2 regions of the Ureibacillus thermophilus genome follow, and region 2 is predicted to be linked to the other one. Evidence: a T-box and tRNA genes for the amino acid it is inferred to sense, from the RefSeq annotation. Region 2 holds a T-box; the other holds one or more tRNA genes.

Region 1 (8,274 bases), 1.2 Mb from region 2:
ATCGCATTTTCAGCTGAGTTGATGTCCATTTCAATGCGCCATCATACAGAAAAGCTTTTGGCTCTATAATATTTGGTGTTGGTGGATACAACCAGCACCAATTTTTTTGAACAAAAAAATGAGACAGTGACAAAACTCTGGTAAAATGTAATCGACCAAAACCACATTTACAAGGAGTGATGTCACAGTCTTACCATCATTCTATACGAAACCTACTCAATATAAAAGACAAAAATATCACATTTGATGAAAATTTTTGTTCTACCGAAACGATTAAAAAAGCTATTATCAACCAAATGTTCACTACCTTCCAAAGCATTTGTGTTTTGATGAGCTTAAATCAGTGAAATCCGCAGCTGGAGCGATGTCCTTTATTTTCTGCGACTCTGAAACGGGGGAGATTGTGGATATCGTGGAGGACCGGAGATTACCTGTCCTCAAAGAGTATTTCTTACGGTATTCCAAGAAGGCGAGAGATGCGGTAAAAACGATTGTCATCGATATGTACAGCCCTTATATTTCCAAGAAGTTTTTCCTAAAGCGGAAATCATACTCGACAAATTCCATATCCTCCAACTATTTAGCAGAGCTTTAAACAAAACGCGCATCAACGTCATGAATCGGGATAAAAAGAATTACAATAAATTGAAAAAAAATACTGGAAGCTCCTTCTGAAAGATCAAACAAAACTTGATTATAAGATCTATACATATCATCGTTGCTTTAAAAAGCATATGTGTGAGGTGGAGATTCTCCACTATCTCATTGATTTAGATTCTGAATTAAAGGCGTCCTATGAGTTATATCAATACGTGCAACATTGCATCAAAATCAAAGACTTTGAGCTCCTAAAGAAAACATTAGAGAATAAACAAAATATCTTTTCCAGCTATATGAAAATCGCCATCAAGACAATCAACAAATACATCAATTACGTGGAGAATACGTTGAAATACGATTATAACAACGGCATTTTAGAGGGGATTAATAACAAAATCAAGGTGATTAAACGCATTTCTTTCGGTTATCGATCCTTCTATCACTTTAGAAACCGAATATTCATTACCCAAAACTTAGCGAAAATAAAAACAGCTTAGGGGAACCTCGAATTTCCCCTAAGCCATCCGATTACATATTACCAAATAATGTCACTAAAATTTATTCACCAACACCATTTGACAAAGAACCTAAAAAAGCACCACGGTTTTAGTGGTGCCATCCTTGCGAAGCGACGTCCTACTCTCGCAGGGGGAAGCCCCCAACTACCATCGGCGCTGAAGAGCTTAACTTCCGTGTTCGGTATGGGACGGGAGCCGATGCAAATGCCATCTGTTTAAGCTTGGCTGAAACGGCAAAAGCTAATGGAATTGATTTTTATCAATACTTAGTGAAAGTATTGTCGGAACTCCCAAGTTTACCAATCCATCAACAGCCAGAAATATTAGATCGCTATTTGCCATGGTCGAAAACAATTCGTGAATCATGTGCAATGGCAAAATAGCCCTCAATCCGAAAAAACTTGGGATTGAAGGGCTATTCATCGTGCGTACCAGAGGGTGCGCATTTTTTTATTTATCTCACATATTTCGGGCTTACCCTTCATACAAAAGTAAGCCCGAAATCAAACAACGCCTACAAATCAATGACACCTTCCTGTAAGATGAAAGTAACAATTACAGAGGAGGTGTTCTTTTTTTGGCAACGGAAAAACTCAATATCGTGCCTGTAAAATTAGAGTCCAAATCTGATCCAACTCCATCCCCAGCAAGTCGTGGTGCACTCAGACCAATATGCGTCATTCAATCCAATCAATGTAAAATCTCCTTCTACCCCGGTGTCAAACCTCAATTACTTCAAGCGGTTATCAGGGAGTTGAATCGAAATGATTCATGATTTTACAAAATGCAAAAATATCTATATCATTTGCGGTCATACAGATATGCGAAAAGGAATCGACGGTCTAGCAACGCTAATTCAGGATTCATTCGAACTCGATCCATACAGCGAGGCAATCTTCTTGTTTTGCGGTCGAAGGAAAGATCGTTATAAATGTTTATACTTTGATGGAGATGGCTTCGCTATGCTTTATAAACGATTGGATAATGGCAAACTCCAGTGGCCACGAAATGAAAATGAAGTTCGTCGGCTCACACAACAACAACTTCGTTGGTTACTTGAAGGACTCACAATTCATCAACCGAAAGCCATACAAAAATCTAAAAAAGGTGTCTTTTAACCAATGATTACTAGTGATATAATCAAGACATTATTGAATTTGTACGGAAAGCACCACAACCAGCGATTCAACGAAGTATTGCTGGACCAACGGTCTTGGCAAAAATCATCTACGATAAGTTTGTTCAATATTTACCTTTATATCGCCAGGTAAAGGAATGGAACCGTTATGGTCTCCTTACAAACGATAAAAATTTATCGAACTGGGTGATTCGAATCGCGGAGGATTGGCTTCATCCAATCTACCATCGAGCACCACAACCAGCGATTCAACGAAGTATTGCTGGACCAACGGTCTTGGCAAAAATCATCTACGATAAGTTTGTTCAATATTTACCTTTATATCGCCAGATAAAGGAATGGAACCGTTATGGTCTCCTTACAAACGATAAAAATTTATCGAACTGGGTGATTCGAATCGCGGAGGATTGGCTTCATCCAATCTACCATCGCAATTCCGCCACCCCGGCAGTTGGAGCGGAAGACGGGGTTCGAACCCGCGACCCCCACCTTGGCAAGGTGGTGTTCTACCACTGAACTACTTCCGCAAAACGAAAAGATTCATAAATTTTTAAAAATAATGGTGAGCCATGAAGGACTCGAACCTTCGACCCTCTGATTAAAAGTCAGATGCTCTACCACTGAGCTAATGGCTCATAATGGTGCCGGCGAAAGGAATCGAACCCTCAACCTACTGATTACAAGTCAGTTGCTCTACCAATTGAGCTACGCCGGCAAATATGGTGGAGGATGACGGGATCGAACCGCCGACCCCCTGCTTGTAAGGCAGGTGCTCTCCCAGCTGAGCTAATCCTCCATGAGTTGTTCTCTCAAAACTGGATAACGACATTGAAAGGATATTGGTTAAGTCCTCGATCGATTAGTATCCGTCAGCTCCACACGTCACCGTGCTTCCCGCTCGACTTGCATGTATTAGGCACGCCGCCAGCGTTCGTCCTGAGCCAGGATCAAACTCTCCATAAAAGAAAATTTGATTAAGCTCAAAATTTGTCCATTTCTAATCCGTCAACGAGGGTTAACGAATTAGATCATTTAAACATTAACGTTTTGGTGTTCAGTTTTCAAGGTTCATGGTGGAGCATAGCGGGATCGAACCGCTGACCTCCTGCGTGCAAAGCAGGCGCTCTCCCAGCTGAGCTAATGCCCCTATATAACGCATGGTCGGGAAGACAGGATTCGAACCTGCGACCCCTTGGTCCCAAACCAAGTGCTCTACCAAGCTGAGCTACTTCCCGGTTCTTTTATTTTTTATTATGGCGCGCCAGGCAGGAGTCGAACCCACAACCTTCTGATCCGTAGTCAGACGCTCTATCCAATTGAGCTACTGGCGCTTTATGTTGTTTATATTGATTGGTGCCGAGGACCGGAGTCGAACCGGTACGGTAGTCACCTACCGCAGGATTTTAAGTCCTGTGCGTCTGCCAATTCCGCCACCCCGGCAGTTGGAGCGGAAGACGGGGTTCGAACCCGCGACCCCCACCTTGGCAAGGTGGTGTTCTACCACTGAACTACTTCCGCAAAATTTGAAACTATGGTGCGGGTGAAGGGAGTCGAACCCCCACGCCGTAAGGCGCTAGATCCTAAGTCTAGTGCGTCTGCCAATTCCGCCACACCCGCGAAATAAATGGTGAGCCATGAAGGACTCGAACCTTCGACCCTCTGATTAAAAGTCAGATGCTCTACCACTGAGCTAATGGCTCGTAATGGTGCCGGCGAAAGGAATCGAACCCTCAACCTACTGATTACAAGTCAGTTGCTCTACCAGTTGAGCTACGCCGGCAAATATGGTGGAGGATGACGGGATCGAACCGCCGACCCCCTGCTTGTAAGGCAGGTGCTCTCCCAGCTGAGCTAATCCTCCGTTTTTTTTAGCCTAGCGACGTCCTACTCTCGCAGGGGGAAGCCCCCAACTACCATCGGCGCTGAAGAGCTTAACTTCCGTGTTCGGTATGGGAACGGGTGTGACCTCTTCGCCATCGTCACTAGACTATTTATTTGGAACATGAATTATTATATCACTTTGTTCAGAAATTGCAAGTGTTTTTTTAAAATAATTTTTGTTCCTTCAAAACTGGATAACGACATTGAAAGGATATTGGTTAAGTCCTCGATCGATTAGTATCCGTCAGCTCCACACGTCACCGTGCTTCCACCTCGGACCTATCAGGTCGGCTACGCATCGTCGCCTTGGTAGGCCGTTACCCCACCAACTAGCTAATGCGCCGCGGGCCCATCCTATAGTGATAGCAGAACCATCTTTCAACACCGAAGCATGCGCTTCGATGTGTTATCCGGTATTAGCTCGCGTTTCCGCGAGTTATCCCGGTCTATAGGGCAGGTTACCCACGTGTTACTCACCCGTCCGCCGCTAACCAATCAAAAAGCAAGCTTCTTAATTGGTCCGCTCGACTTGCATGTATTAGGCACGCCGCCAGCGTTCGTCCTGAGCCAGGATCAAACTCTCCATAAAAGAAAATTTGATTAAGCTCAAAATTTGTCCGTCTCTAATTCGCCAACGAGGGTTAACGAATTAGAATTTTAAACATTAACGTTTTGGTGTTCAGTTTTCAAGGTTCATCAAACGACAACTCTTATATTATATCATTCAAAGAATTGAGTGTCAATACTTTTTTAGCAATCGCTTCATCGAAGGTTTTTATTGTAATAACTTATTTCTTAGCGACAGCTTTTATATAATAACATCACTAACTTTATTCGTCAACACATTTTATTATATTTTTTTAATTCCTTGTTCTCAAATCTCGGATTAATAAATCAACTATATCTATGAAAGGTTTTTATTATAAAAGAATAGAAGAAGAGGCTGGGACAAATCTAAAAAACATCACTTTCTCTTTAGAGAAAACGATGTTTTTTTGATATGTTATTAAAAATTGATTTCCGTTCCGGGGACGCTTTCCGCGGGCCCAGCTCGAGCCTCCTCTGAGTCATTCCTTCGCTCCTCGTGGTCTCGAGAGTGCTCGTCGCAGGAAAGCTTTGAATTTATTTCCTTGAACTTGCTCCGCTTTGCGACTAAGCGTGCGCGACAGGAACTCGCCCCGTCACTTCAATCAATTTTTTATCGAAACTCTTTCAGCTACCCCTATAATTTTTTGTTTATGTCCCAGCCTCAGTAATTAATTATATTAATCTCTTGGACGCATTGTTGGGAATAGTAATACGTCACGGATGGATTGAGAGTTTGTCAATAGCATCACTAAACGGTCGATACCGATTCCTAAACCGCCTGTTGGAGGCATACCATATTCCAGAGCCTCAATGAAGTCTTCGTCCATTTCATGCGCTTCGTCATTACCTGCTGCTTTTTCAGCTAATTGCGCTTCAAAACGTTCTCTTTGGTCGATTGGATCGTTTAATTCAGTAAAAGCATTCGCATGTTCACGGCGAACAATAAACAATTCAAATCGATCTGTGAAGCGTTCATCTTCTGGATTTTTCTTAGCAAGCGGTGAAATTTCAACCGGATGACCATATACAAAGGTTGGTTGAATTAATGTTTCTTCTACTTTTTGTTCAAAAAACTCATTGATAATGTGCCCTACTTCATGCATTTCCTGAATTTCAACACCATGTTCTTTCGCCAAATTTCTTGCTTCTTCAAGCGACATTGGCTGCCAGAAGTCAACACCAGTCACTTCTTTAATAGCATCTACCATATGCACGCGTTTCCAACCTGGAGAAAGATCGATTTCATATTCACCGTATTGGATTTTCGTTGTGCCAAGTACTTCTTGAGCTACATGGGAAATTAAGTTTTCCGTAAGCTCCATAATATCTCGGTAATCTAAATAAGCACCGTATAGTTCCAATAAAGTGAATTCCGGATTATGACGCGTAGAAATACCTTCATTGCGGAATACCCGTCCAATTTCATAAACTTTTTCAAGTCCGCCCACAATTAAACGCTTTAGATGCAATTCCAACGCAATGCGTAAATATAAATCCATATCCAATGCATTATGATGGGTAATGAAAGGACGAGCTGCTGCACCACCAGCCACTGTATGCAAAATTGGTGTTTCAACTTCTAAATAACCTTGTCCATCTAAGAAATTGCGAATAGAACGAATAATTTTTGAACGCGTAATAAATGTCTCTTTGCTTTGAGCATTTGTCATTAAGTCCAGATAACGTTGGCGATAGCGCTGTTCAACATCTTGCAAGCCGTGGAATTTTTCCGGCATCGGACGCAAAGATTTCGTTAAGTGAATGAACTCGTTTGCTTTTACGGAAAGTTCTCCCGTGTTTGTTTTGAAAACGACTCCACGCACTCCCACGATATCTCCTAAATCCGCATGTTTAAATAAATCGTAGGCTACTTCTCCTACGCGGTCTTGGCGTACATAAATTTGGATTTGACCTGCTACATCTTGAATGTGGGCAAATCCAGCTTTTCCTTTTCCGCGCTTTGTCATAATGCGGCCAGCAATAATCACTTCATGCTCTTTTTCTTCTAGTTCTTCTTTTGTAAATGCATCAAATTGTTCATGAACATCTGAAGACAAGTGTGTACGTTCGAAACGTTTGCCAAATGGATCGAAACCTTTTGCACGAATATCATTTAACTTTTGGCGTCTCACCAAAAGTTGGTCATTTAATTCTTCAATATTTGACACGTCTTTCACTCCTCGTAAAATTTAAAACGTTCTGTTCATAGTCCATAATGTTACTATTGTACACAATTTCAATCATCTCTTCATCTATTTTGAAAGATTTTGCTTATAATTTTAAGATAATGGAGGCTTTTGTATATAATGTTCTTGCATCCAGTTGTAATAATAAACTTTTCAAGAGGTGTTTTCAATGTATCGAAAAATAGATGACTTCATAAAAGAATGGAAACAAAATTGTGCTGGTACAATCGCTATTATGGAATCAATTACAGAAGAAAAAAAACATTTTTCTATCGTTGAAGGCCACAATTCCCTAGAATCCCTTAGTTGGCACTTAACAACTGCTCCTTCATATTTTTTCGGACTTATGGGGCAGCAGCTAAATGTAAAGTTGAATCCATCTGTACCTCCGAAAACAATGAAGGAAATCATCGACGAGTATAAAAAAGTAAGTGAAGAAGTCGTAAACGCTGCAAAAAATTTAAATGATGAATCGTTGGAAAATGAAGTGGATATGCTCGGAAATCCAACTCCAATCGGCGCATTACTTCGCACCCTTGTTGATCATCAAACCCATCACCGTGCACAAATGCAAGTGCTGTTAAGACAAGCTGGTTTGCCTGTTCCAGGTGTAATGGGCCCAACAAAGGAACAATCCAACGCCTAATCCAGGACAAGCCGTCTCAACATCTGAGACGGCTTTTATCTTTACGCAATTTTATACCAATTGAATCTCCGGTTCCGGCTGTTCTTCCTTTTGTTCTACAACGCCAAGTAAAATGGTGCGCAATTCTTCTGCTGTTTCCACTTGATTAATCGCATTGCGAATATTGCCATTGCCTCGAATCCCTTTTAAATACCATGCTGCATGTTTACGCATTTCACGTACAGCCACATATTCTCCTTTTAATTGGATGAGACGTTCAAAGTGCAATAAACAAACATCGATCTTTTCTTGAACGGACGGCTCCGGCTTCAATTCGCCGGTTTCAAGATATTGGACTGTCCGATAAATCATCCATGGATTTCCTAATGCAGCACGGCCAATCATCACGGCATCGACACCTGTTTCATCCAACATCCGTTTTGCATCTTGCGGCGTTTCCACATCACCGTTTCCAATCACCGAAATGTTTACATTTTCCTTCACTTGGCGAATAACATCCCAATTGGCTTTTCCTTCATACATTTGAACTCTTGTACGACCGTGTACAGCGACAGCGCTGCCGCCCGCTCTTTCAATGGCTTGCGCATTTTCAACCGCAAGAATGTGCTCATCATCCCAGCCAATGCGCATTTTTACGGTAACCGGTTTTTTCACGGCATCGACAACGGCTGCCACCATTTCATAGACTTTATTTGGGTCAAGTAGCCACTTTGCTCC
Region 2 (8,274 bases):
GTCGCCAAGCAATAAATGGCGCCAATTAAGAAAAAGCAGGGGCTGGGACATAAACAAAAAATTATAGGGGTAGCTGAAAGAGTTTTGATAACTAAAAATTGATTGGAATGACGGGGCGAGTTCCTGTCGCGCACGCTTAGTGGCAAAGCAAAGTTTTCCTGCGACGAGCCCTCTCTAGACCACGAGGAGCGAAGGAATGACTCAGAGGAGGGCCTGCGGAAAGCGTCCCCGGAACGGAAATCAATTTTTAATAACATATCAAAAAAAACATCATTTTCTCTTTGGAGAAAGTGATGTTTTTTAAATAGAGCATGTCCTGCTTGCGATTCCATTATGCTAATTTTTTCTCATCGATTGCAATGAGTTGCAAATTTTTTAAATCTAATAGAAACTCTCCGGATTTTAATATATCTAGCCCAATCAATCCCTGAATATTAAATCCCCTTAAAGTGCCAAAATCAATGGGTACTTCTCGGAAGATTTTTTCTCCGATTTTTATATAATCGATATTTTTTGAAAAACTATATTCCGCCCCGCCGATTCCTGAATGGCAAATTAAAGGGTCTCCATTTTCAAAGGCAATTCCTAAGTCTTCAACTGAATCGATATCGATGAAAGAATGGGAGGCCCCTGAATCGATGGCAACACGATTCAAATATTTTCTTTTTCCTTTATAGCAAATTTCAATAGTTGAAAGCAGCAAACCGTCTTCGAAAATTAATTGCATATTAAGCCCCCATACCCTTTTTATCCCATCTTATTTCAGAAATTGATAAATTATTCAAATTGGTGGGATTTTCCTTTATCTCTGCTGCGCAATAGATACCCAATAAAAACAACAATAAAAATTAATAATAATTGGAATAAAATGATAGGCAATGGATTTGTTAAATAAGGCTGCACATAAGCATCTTTTATCATCATTTTTGAAGCAGTCCATGCAAGTACGGCTGCGCCTAAATAAATGAAGAGCGGAAATCTTTCGATGATGCCAATGACAATGGTGCTTCCCCACACAATAATTGGAATGGAGATGAAAAGACCAATTGCCACCAACAGCATGTTTCCGGAAGAAGCGCCAGCAACGGCCATAATATTGTCAATGCCCATTAAAAAATCGGCAAGCATGATTGTCCAAACGGCACCCAAAAAGGATTTTGCAGATGGTCGGATATCGTTGCTTTCTTCTGTCGCCAGCAGTTTCAAAGCGATATAGACCAATAAAACGCCGCCAATGAAGAGTAAACCATCAATTTCCAATAATTTTACCGCCATTATTGTAAAGAGAATGCGCATGAAAATGGCAGCAAGCGTTCCAACCACAATAACCTTTTTTTGTTGCTTAGTTGGCAAATTTTTTGCTACCATTCCGATTAATAAAGCATTATCTCCTGCAAGAACAAGATCGATAAAAATGATGGACAAAAGTGCTGTAAAAAATTCGAAAGACATCATTTCCATATATACTTCTCCTATTCTTTCTGTTTTTTTGGAAAGTATATGAACGAGTTTCCATATTAAGAAATAAAGCGGCTGCTATTTTTATTGACATGACTTAGCGCATTTCATATAATTTACAGAGAAAATGTCAAAATGGATAAAATTTGAACACGATGAAGGAGAAAGTACGTTTTTGCTGAGTGTAAAGAGAGAGATTCCCTGGGCTGAAAGAATCTCCACTGCGGCAATTGCGGAAAGCTACTCCTGAGTGCAGCTAATCCCTGCCGTTCACTAACGTTACAGTGGCTAAAGTGACAGTTTCTAATGGCTAATAGACAAATTCCTTTTGCCGAAACTTACGGAAACTGTAACGAGGGTGGTACCGCGAATAGTACGTCTTCGTCCCTTACTGGGATGAAGACTTTTTTCATTTTGTCAAACAAAAAATTAATAGGAGGTTAAGCAAAAATGAAAGCAGCAGAAATTCGCCGCAAATTTTTAGATTTCTTTGTCGAAAAAGGCCATGCAGTAGAACCATCAGCTTCATTAATTCCAGTGAATGACCCATCCCTTTTATGGATTAACTCAGGGGTGGCAACGTTAAAAAAATATTTTGATGGCCGTGAAATTCCTGCAAATCCACGTATTACAAATGCTCAAAAATCCATTCGGACAAATGATATTGAAAATGTAGGGAAAACAGCTCGCCACCATACATTCTTTGAAATGTTGGGGAACTTCTCTATCGGGGATTACTTCAAAAGAGAAGCGATTCATTATGCTTGGGAATTTTTAACAGACCCTAAATGGATGGGATTCAATCCTGAATTGCTTTCTGTAACTATCCATCCTGAAGACGAAGAAGCTTATAACATTTGGAAGAATGAAATTGGCTTGCCGGAAGAACGAATCATCCGCATCGAAGGAAACTTCTGGGATATTGGGGAAGGTCCATCCGGTCCAAACTCAGAAATTTTCTATGATCGAGGCCCAGAATATGGAAATGATCCAAATGACCCAGAGTTGTTCCCAGGTGGAGAAAACGAACGCTACTTAGAAATTTGGAACTTGGTGTTCTCTCAATTCAACCATAATCCAGACGGTACTTATACGCCGCTGCCAAAACAAAACATCGATACAGGTATGGGTCTTGAGCGGATGGCTTCCGTTGTGCAAAATGTACCAACAAACTTTGATACAGATTTATTCATGCCGATTATTGAAAAAGTTGAGGAATTTGCAAATCGCCGATATAAACGTCCTGGTGAAATTGATCTAAAAGAAATTTTCAATAATAAAGAAGACATCAATACACCGTTTAAAGTGATTGCAGACCATATCCGTACAGTAGCATTTGCCATTGGTGACGGTGCGCTTCCATCCAATGAAGGACGCGGGTATGTAATCCGCCGTTTATTGCGTCGCGCAGTAAGATATGCAAAACAAATCGGCATTGAAAAACCATTTATGTATGAACTTGTTCCAACTGTTGGCGAAATTATGAAAGACTTCTATCCGGAAGTAAGCGAAAAATGTGAATTTATTCAACGGGTTGTAAAAAATGAAGAAATTCGTTTCTTAGAGACACTTGATGCCGGTCTTGAAATTTTGAACGAAGTTGTTGAACGGGAGAAAAAATTAGGACTTACTGAAATTCCAGGCGAAGATGTATTCCGTTTATATGATACGTACGGCTTCCCTGTTGAATTAACGGAAGAATATGCTGCTGAACATGGCATGACGGTTGACTATGAAGGTTTCGAAAGAGAAATGGAAAAACAACGGGAGCGTGCGAGAAATGCCCGTGTGGATGTTGATTCCATGCAAGTGCAAAATGAAGTGTTGACAAACTTAAAAGTGCCTTCTGTCTTTGTTGGTTATGAAGTGGAAGAAAGCGATACGAAAGTTGCTGCCATTGTATCAAACGGCGAGCTTGTAGATTTGGCTTCAGAAGGCGAAGAAGTGCTAGTGATTTTGGCTGAAACACCTTTCTATGCAGAAATGGGTGGTCAAATTGCGGATAAAGGTGTAATTGAAGGCGATACATTTAGAGCTGTTGTAAAAGATGTACAAGTTGCACCAAACGGCCAGCATCTTCATACAGTTGTGGTTGAATCCGGTGAAATGCGTCTTGACGATCCAGTGAAAGCTGTGGTGAATAAAGAAGAACGCAAGCTTATCGTGAAAAACCATACAGCGACTCACCTTCTACACCGGGCATTAAAAGACGTGCTAGGTGAACACGTTAACCAAGCAGGTTCATATGTAGGACCAGACCGTTTGCGTTTTGACTTTACTCACTTTGGACAAGCATCTAAAGAAGAACTTGAACAAATTGAGCGCATCGTGAACGAAAAAATTTGGGAAGATATTGAAGTGGTTATCGAAGAAATGCCGATTGATGAAGCAAAAGCAATGGGTGCGATGGCGCTATTCGGCGAAAAATACGGCGATATTGTACGCGTCGTACAAGTCAGCGATTATTCCATCGAGCTTTGTGGTGGTCTGCATGTAAACCGCACATCTGAAATTGGATTGTTTAAAATCGTTTCAGAAGGCGGAATTGGTGCTGGCGTAAGACGTATTGAGGCTGTGACTGGCAAAGGCGCTTATTTGGCAGTGAAAGAAGAAGAAAGAATCTTGCATGAGGCAGCCGCTCAATTTAAAGCAAATCCAAAAGATTTAGTAATGCGAATTCATGGATTGCAAGCTGAATATAAAGAATTGCAACGCGAAAATGATTCGCTATCCCAAAAATTGGCGAACCTTGAAGCGGCAAGCGTTCTCGATGCAGCGCAAAAAATTGGCGAAATCACTGTATTATCTACACGGGTAGAAGCAAAAGATAATAATCAACTTCGTCAAATGATGGATGACTTAAAAGCGAAGTTGGAGAAAGCAGTTATCGTCCTCGGAGCTGTTAGCGATGGCAAAGTAATGCTTTGCGCAGGGGTGACAAAAGATATTGCTGGAAAAGAATATCATGCAGGCAATATCGTAAAATCCGTTGCAGAACAATGCGGAGGAAAAGGCGGCGGACGTCCTGACATGGCGATGGCAGGTGCAAAAGATGCATCTAAACTAGATGAAGCTCTTCAATCTGTATATAATTTTGTAAAATCTCTATAAAAACTGGGGAACAAATCTATTTCGCTGACCCGTTGAATCAGTTATAATAGAGAAAATGGAGCGAGAATTTCCAACTCCTGATTTCTGAAAGCGAGGTGCTGGTCTTGAATTCGTTCGATCAAACGATGAAATTTAGTTTTCCAGAAGAATCAATGGAAGAAGAAGTCAAGCAAGTTATGCTGAAAGTGTACTCTGCATTACAGGAAAAAGGATATAATCCAACAAACCAAATTGTAGGGTACTTATTATCTGGTGATCCGGCATACATTCCTCGCCATCAAGATGCACGAAATTTAATTCGCAAACTTGAACGGGATGAAATTTTAGAAGAGCTTGTGAAATTCTACATTAGACATCATCAAGAGGAATAATCAATGAGAGTTATGGGATTAGATGTCGGTACAAAAACGGTTGGCATTGCAATCAGCGATCCATTGGGGTTGACTGCTCAAGGGATCGAAACGATTCATATAGATGAAGAAGCTGGCGAATTCGGTATTGAACGAATTAGAGAGCTTCTCAAAGAATATGGCGTGACGGAGTTTGTCGTAGGGTATCCAAAAAATATGAACAATACGGTGGGGCCCCGCGGCGAAGCTTCAGAAAAATACAAAAAGCTCTTGGAAGAGACGTTCAATTTGCCAGTGACGCTTTGGGATGAACGGTTGACAACGATGGCTGCTGAGCGAATGCTGATTGAAGCCGATGTGAGCCGAAAGAAAAGAAAAAAAGTCATCGACAAGATGGCAGCCGTTATGATTTTGCAAGGTTATTTAGACCGAAAATCATTTCTTAAATAATTAGCCCATGTTGGGTGAATAATATGAATGAAATGATTTGTAAAAATCCTTTAGACAATCGTCGGGGATGATATAGATTTTGCGTATTTTATAGGAAGAGGTGACCATCATGGCACATAACCATGAGTTCGATGAAAATATTATTACAGTCGTTGATGAAGATGGAAATGAGCATTTATGCCAAGTAATCCACACATTTGATTCTGAGAAATTTGGAAAGTCTTACGTATTATATACCTATGTTGGGGCAGAAGAAGATGAAGAAGGCCAAATCGAAATTTTTGCTTCTGCCTTCATTCCAGATGAGGACGGAAAAGATGGAGAATTGCTCCCAATCGAAACCGAAGAAGAATGGGATTTAGTTGAAGAAGTATTAAATAATCTCGAAGAAGAATGGGAGTCAGAAGACGAGGACGAAGAATAAAAAAGGATAAAGTAGGCATTGAATTGCCTACTTTTTTCTTGTGTATGATTATGTCTATTTATTAGGAGGATACGATGGATCAGCAATTTTTCAAATTAGAAACGGAAGATGGAATGAAAACATGCAAAGTGTTGTTTACTTTTGACACTGATGAACATTCTTACTGCATTTATTGCGTTGTGGATGAGGAAGGAAAGGAAAACGGCGAAATTTCGGCAGTGCGGTTTGAGTTGGATGAAAACTTAGAAATGACAAATTTCCAAGAGCTTCAAACCGATGAAGAGTGGGATATGGTGGAAGAAGTTTATAACACCCTTGTGGATACTTTCTCAGGAAAAACTTTTACAGCGATTGACGAAGAAGGAAATGAAGTGGAATGCAAAGTTCTTCATCAATTTGAAATAGAAGAATTTGGAAAGAAATACGTGATTTATACAGTTGATGATGAAGAAAATAGTGAATTTTTTGCTGCAAGCTTTGTAGAATCAGAAGATGGAGAAATTCATGAAATTTTTCCAGTTGAATCTGATGAAGAATGGGAAAAAATTGAGGAAGTTTTTGAGCATTTAAATCAACAGTAAATCGAATTTTTCTGCGGCGCGATTCTTTGGAATTCGCCGCAGGAAAGAATATACATAATTCGATAAAAATGCCAATTATTCGAACCTTTTTTAGCAAAAAACGTACAAATACATAGAATTACCGCAAAACCTATTTGATTATTGTTCATCTATCCAGTAATTTATTATCATATGTAGTGAAATGATAGGGGGTACATATGTGGACCAGGAGATGATGGATAAAATCAAGCAGTTTAAACAGGAAGGAAAAGTAGTTCGCCGAATTGTTGCATGGGTCACAATCATTGTTATCGCACTTGTTTTATTTATTGGCATTTTTGGCGCAATCTATGTGAAAAGTGCCCTTCAGCCGGTTGATTCTGATTCAGATCAACAAATCGAAGTAGAAATTCCTTTAGGTTCAGGGATTACGGCCATTTCCAAAATATTGGAAGAACATGGTATTATTAAAGATGCAAGAATATTTAAATATTATGCCAAATTTAAAAATCAATCCAATTTCCAAGCAGGTAATTATACAATGACGCCAAGCATGACATTAGATGAAATACTCGAAAGCTTAAAAACAGGAAAAGTGTACCGCGAACCTTTAATGGCCATCACGATTCCTGAAGGTTTGACTTTAGAGCAAATTGGAAAAATCGTAGAAAAACATACGAAATATACGAAAGAGCAATTTATGGATAGAGTGAACAGCAAGGAATTCATTGATTACGTGATGAGTACCTACCCAGAATTGGTGACGGATGAAATATTGAATGAAAATATTCGTTATCCACTGGAAGGCTATTTATTCCCGGCAACTTATGCTTTTTACGAAGAAAATGTTTCTTTGGATGACGTTATTCTGCCAATGATTGAAAAAACCAATAGCGTGATTAATGAATATAAATCATTGCTAGCGGAAAGAGAAATGTCTGTACATGAATTATTGACTATCGCTTCCTTGTTGGAAGAAGAAGCCACAGCTAAAACAGATCGGGAAACAATTGCCAGCGTCTTTTACAATCGTATGGAAATCGGCATGCCACTGCAAACGGACCCTAGTGTCTTATATGCGTTAGGCGGGCATAAAGAACGGGTATTATATGAAGATTTAGAAGTGCAAAGCCCTTACAACACGTATATTAATCCAGGATTGCCTCCAGGGCCGATTGCCAATGCGGGAGTTGTTTCCATTGAAGCTGCATTGAATCCTACTGATACCGAATATCTGTATTTCTTGGCTGATCAAGATGGAAACAACCATTTTGCCAAAACTTATGAAGAACATTTGCAAAACAAGAATCTTTATATCAATAATAAAAAATAGACAATTGGAAATAGCAGGTTTAGCCTTTCCGGTTAACACTGCTATTTTCTCGTTTTATTTAAACCTTAATTTCAGCCAAACGTCTGAAATTGAAACTTTTTGAGCGAAAAATAGTAAAGAATGTTCGCTTTCCATAGACTTTCATGTTATGATTAAATGTGATTTTTCCATAGGTCATTGAAAATAAGCCAACTTGTTTGGTTTTTTCTTTTTTATATACAGTTGAGGAGCGAAAACATGAAGTTTTCAGAGGAATTTATGAAATCCTTCATTCAGCCAAGGAATGACTTATTATTAAAAATGGAACAATATGCACAAAATCATCATGTGCCGATTATGCAGCTTGAAGCCATCGAAGTGTTGACGCAGATTTTGCGGATTCAAAAACCGAAAAGGCTGCTTGAAATTGGGACGGCGATTGGCTATTCGGCCATCAGGATTGCAGAAGCAGTACCAGATTGCCATATTGTGACTATTGAAAAAGATGAAGAGCGGATTCAGCTTGCCAAACAGTTTATCGCTGAATCAAATGTCGGAAATCGAATTACGTTGATTGAAGGAGATGCGTTGGAAGTAGATGCATCGGAA

What was found. The T-box of region 2 lies ahead of alaS (alanine--tRNA ligase). A T-box ahead of a tRNA ligase gene usually reads a tRNA of that ligase, here a tRNA-Ala.
Region 1: it has a tRNA-Ala gene. The T-box ahead of alaS (alanine--tRNA ligase) is inferred to sense a tRNA for this amino acid. The anticodon was not compared.

The regions. Positions count from the first base shown of each region.
Region 1 is NZ_CP036528.1:381,222-389,495, forward strand. It holds gene DKZ56_RS01745 (IS66 family transposase) at 1-29, opposite strand, end outside; partial or broken gene DKZ56_RS15680 (transposase) at 365-675, shown strand; gene DKZ56_RS15685 (transposase) at 645-1,097, shown strand; rRNA gene rrf (5S ribosomal RNA) at 1,224-1,333, opposite strand; gene DKZ56_RS01755 (transposase domain-containing protein) at 1,340-1,501, shown strand; gene DKZ56_RS01760 (hypothetical protein) at 1,696-1,893, shown strand; gene tnpB (IS66 family insertion sequence element accessory protein TnpB) at 1,883-2,236, shown strand; partial or broken gene DKZ56_RS15880 (IS66 family transposase) at 2,284-2,688, shown strand; tRNA gene DKZ56_RS01775 (tRNA-Gly) at 2,709-2,783, opposite strand; tRNA gene DKZ56_RS01780 (tRNA-Lys) at 2,817-2,891, opposite strand; tRNA gene DKZ56_RS01785 (tRNA-Thr) at 2,896-2,971, opposite strand; tRNA gene DKZ56_RS01790 (tRNA-Val) at 2,977-3,052, opposite strand; tRNA gene DKZ56_RS01795 (tRNA-Ala) at 3,328-3,403, opposite strand; tRNA gene DKZ56_RS01800 (tRNA-Pro) at 3,415-3,491, opposite strand; tRNA gene DKZ56_RS01805 (tRNA-Arg) at 3,511-3,587, opposite strand; tRNA gene DKZ56_RS01810 (tRNA-Leu) at 3,608-3,696, opposite strand; tRNA gene DKZ56_RS01815 (tRNA-Gly) at 3,700-3,774, opposite strand; tRNA gene DKZ56_RS01820 (tRNA-Leu) at 3,789-3,873, opposite strand; tRNA gene DKZ56_RS01825 (tRNA-Lys) at 3,882-3,956, opposite strand; tRNA gene DKZ56_RS01830 (tRNA-Thr) at 3,961-4,036, opposite strand; tRNA gene DKZ56_RS01835 (tRNA-Val) at 4,042-4,117, opposite strand; rRNA gene rrf (5S ribosomal RNA) at 4,128-4,243, opposite strand; gene lysS (lysine--tRNA ligase) at 5,403-6,902, opposite strand; gene DKZ56_RS01850 (DinB family protein) at 7,081-7,557, shown strand; gene dusB (tRNA dihydrouridine synthase DusB) at 7,609-8,274, opposite strand, start outside.
Region 2 is NZ_CP036528.1:2,177,939-2,186,212, reverse strand. It holds gene DKZ56_RS10860 (retropepsin-like aspartic protease) at 332-727, opposite strand; gene DKZ56_RS10855 (TerC family protein) at 778-1,461, opposite strand; T-box leader at 1,605-1,850, shown strand; gene alaS (alanine--tRNA ligase) at 1,909-4,569, shown strand; gene DKZ56_RS10845 (IreB family regulatory phosphoprotein) at 4,674-4,940, shown strand; gene ruvX (Holliday junction resolvase RuvX) at 4,944-5,369, shown strand; gene DKZ56_RS10835 (DUF1292 domain-containing protein) at 5,479-5,793, shown strand; gene DKZ56_RS15985 (DUF1292 domain-containing protein) at 5,868-6,374, shown strand; gene mltG (endolytic transglycosylase MltG) at 6,586-7,686, shown strand; gene DKZ56_RS10820 (O-methyltransferase) at 7,924-8,274, shown strand, end outside.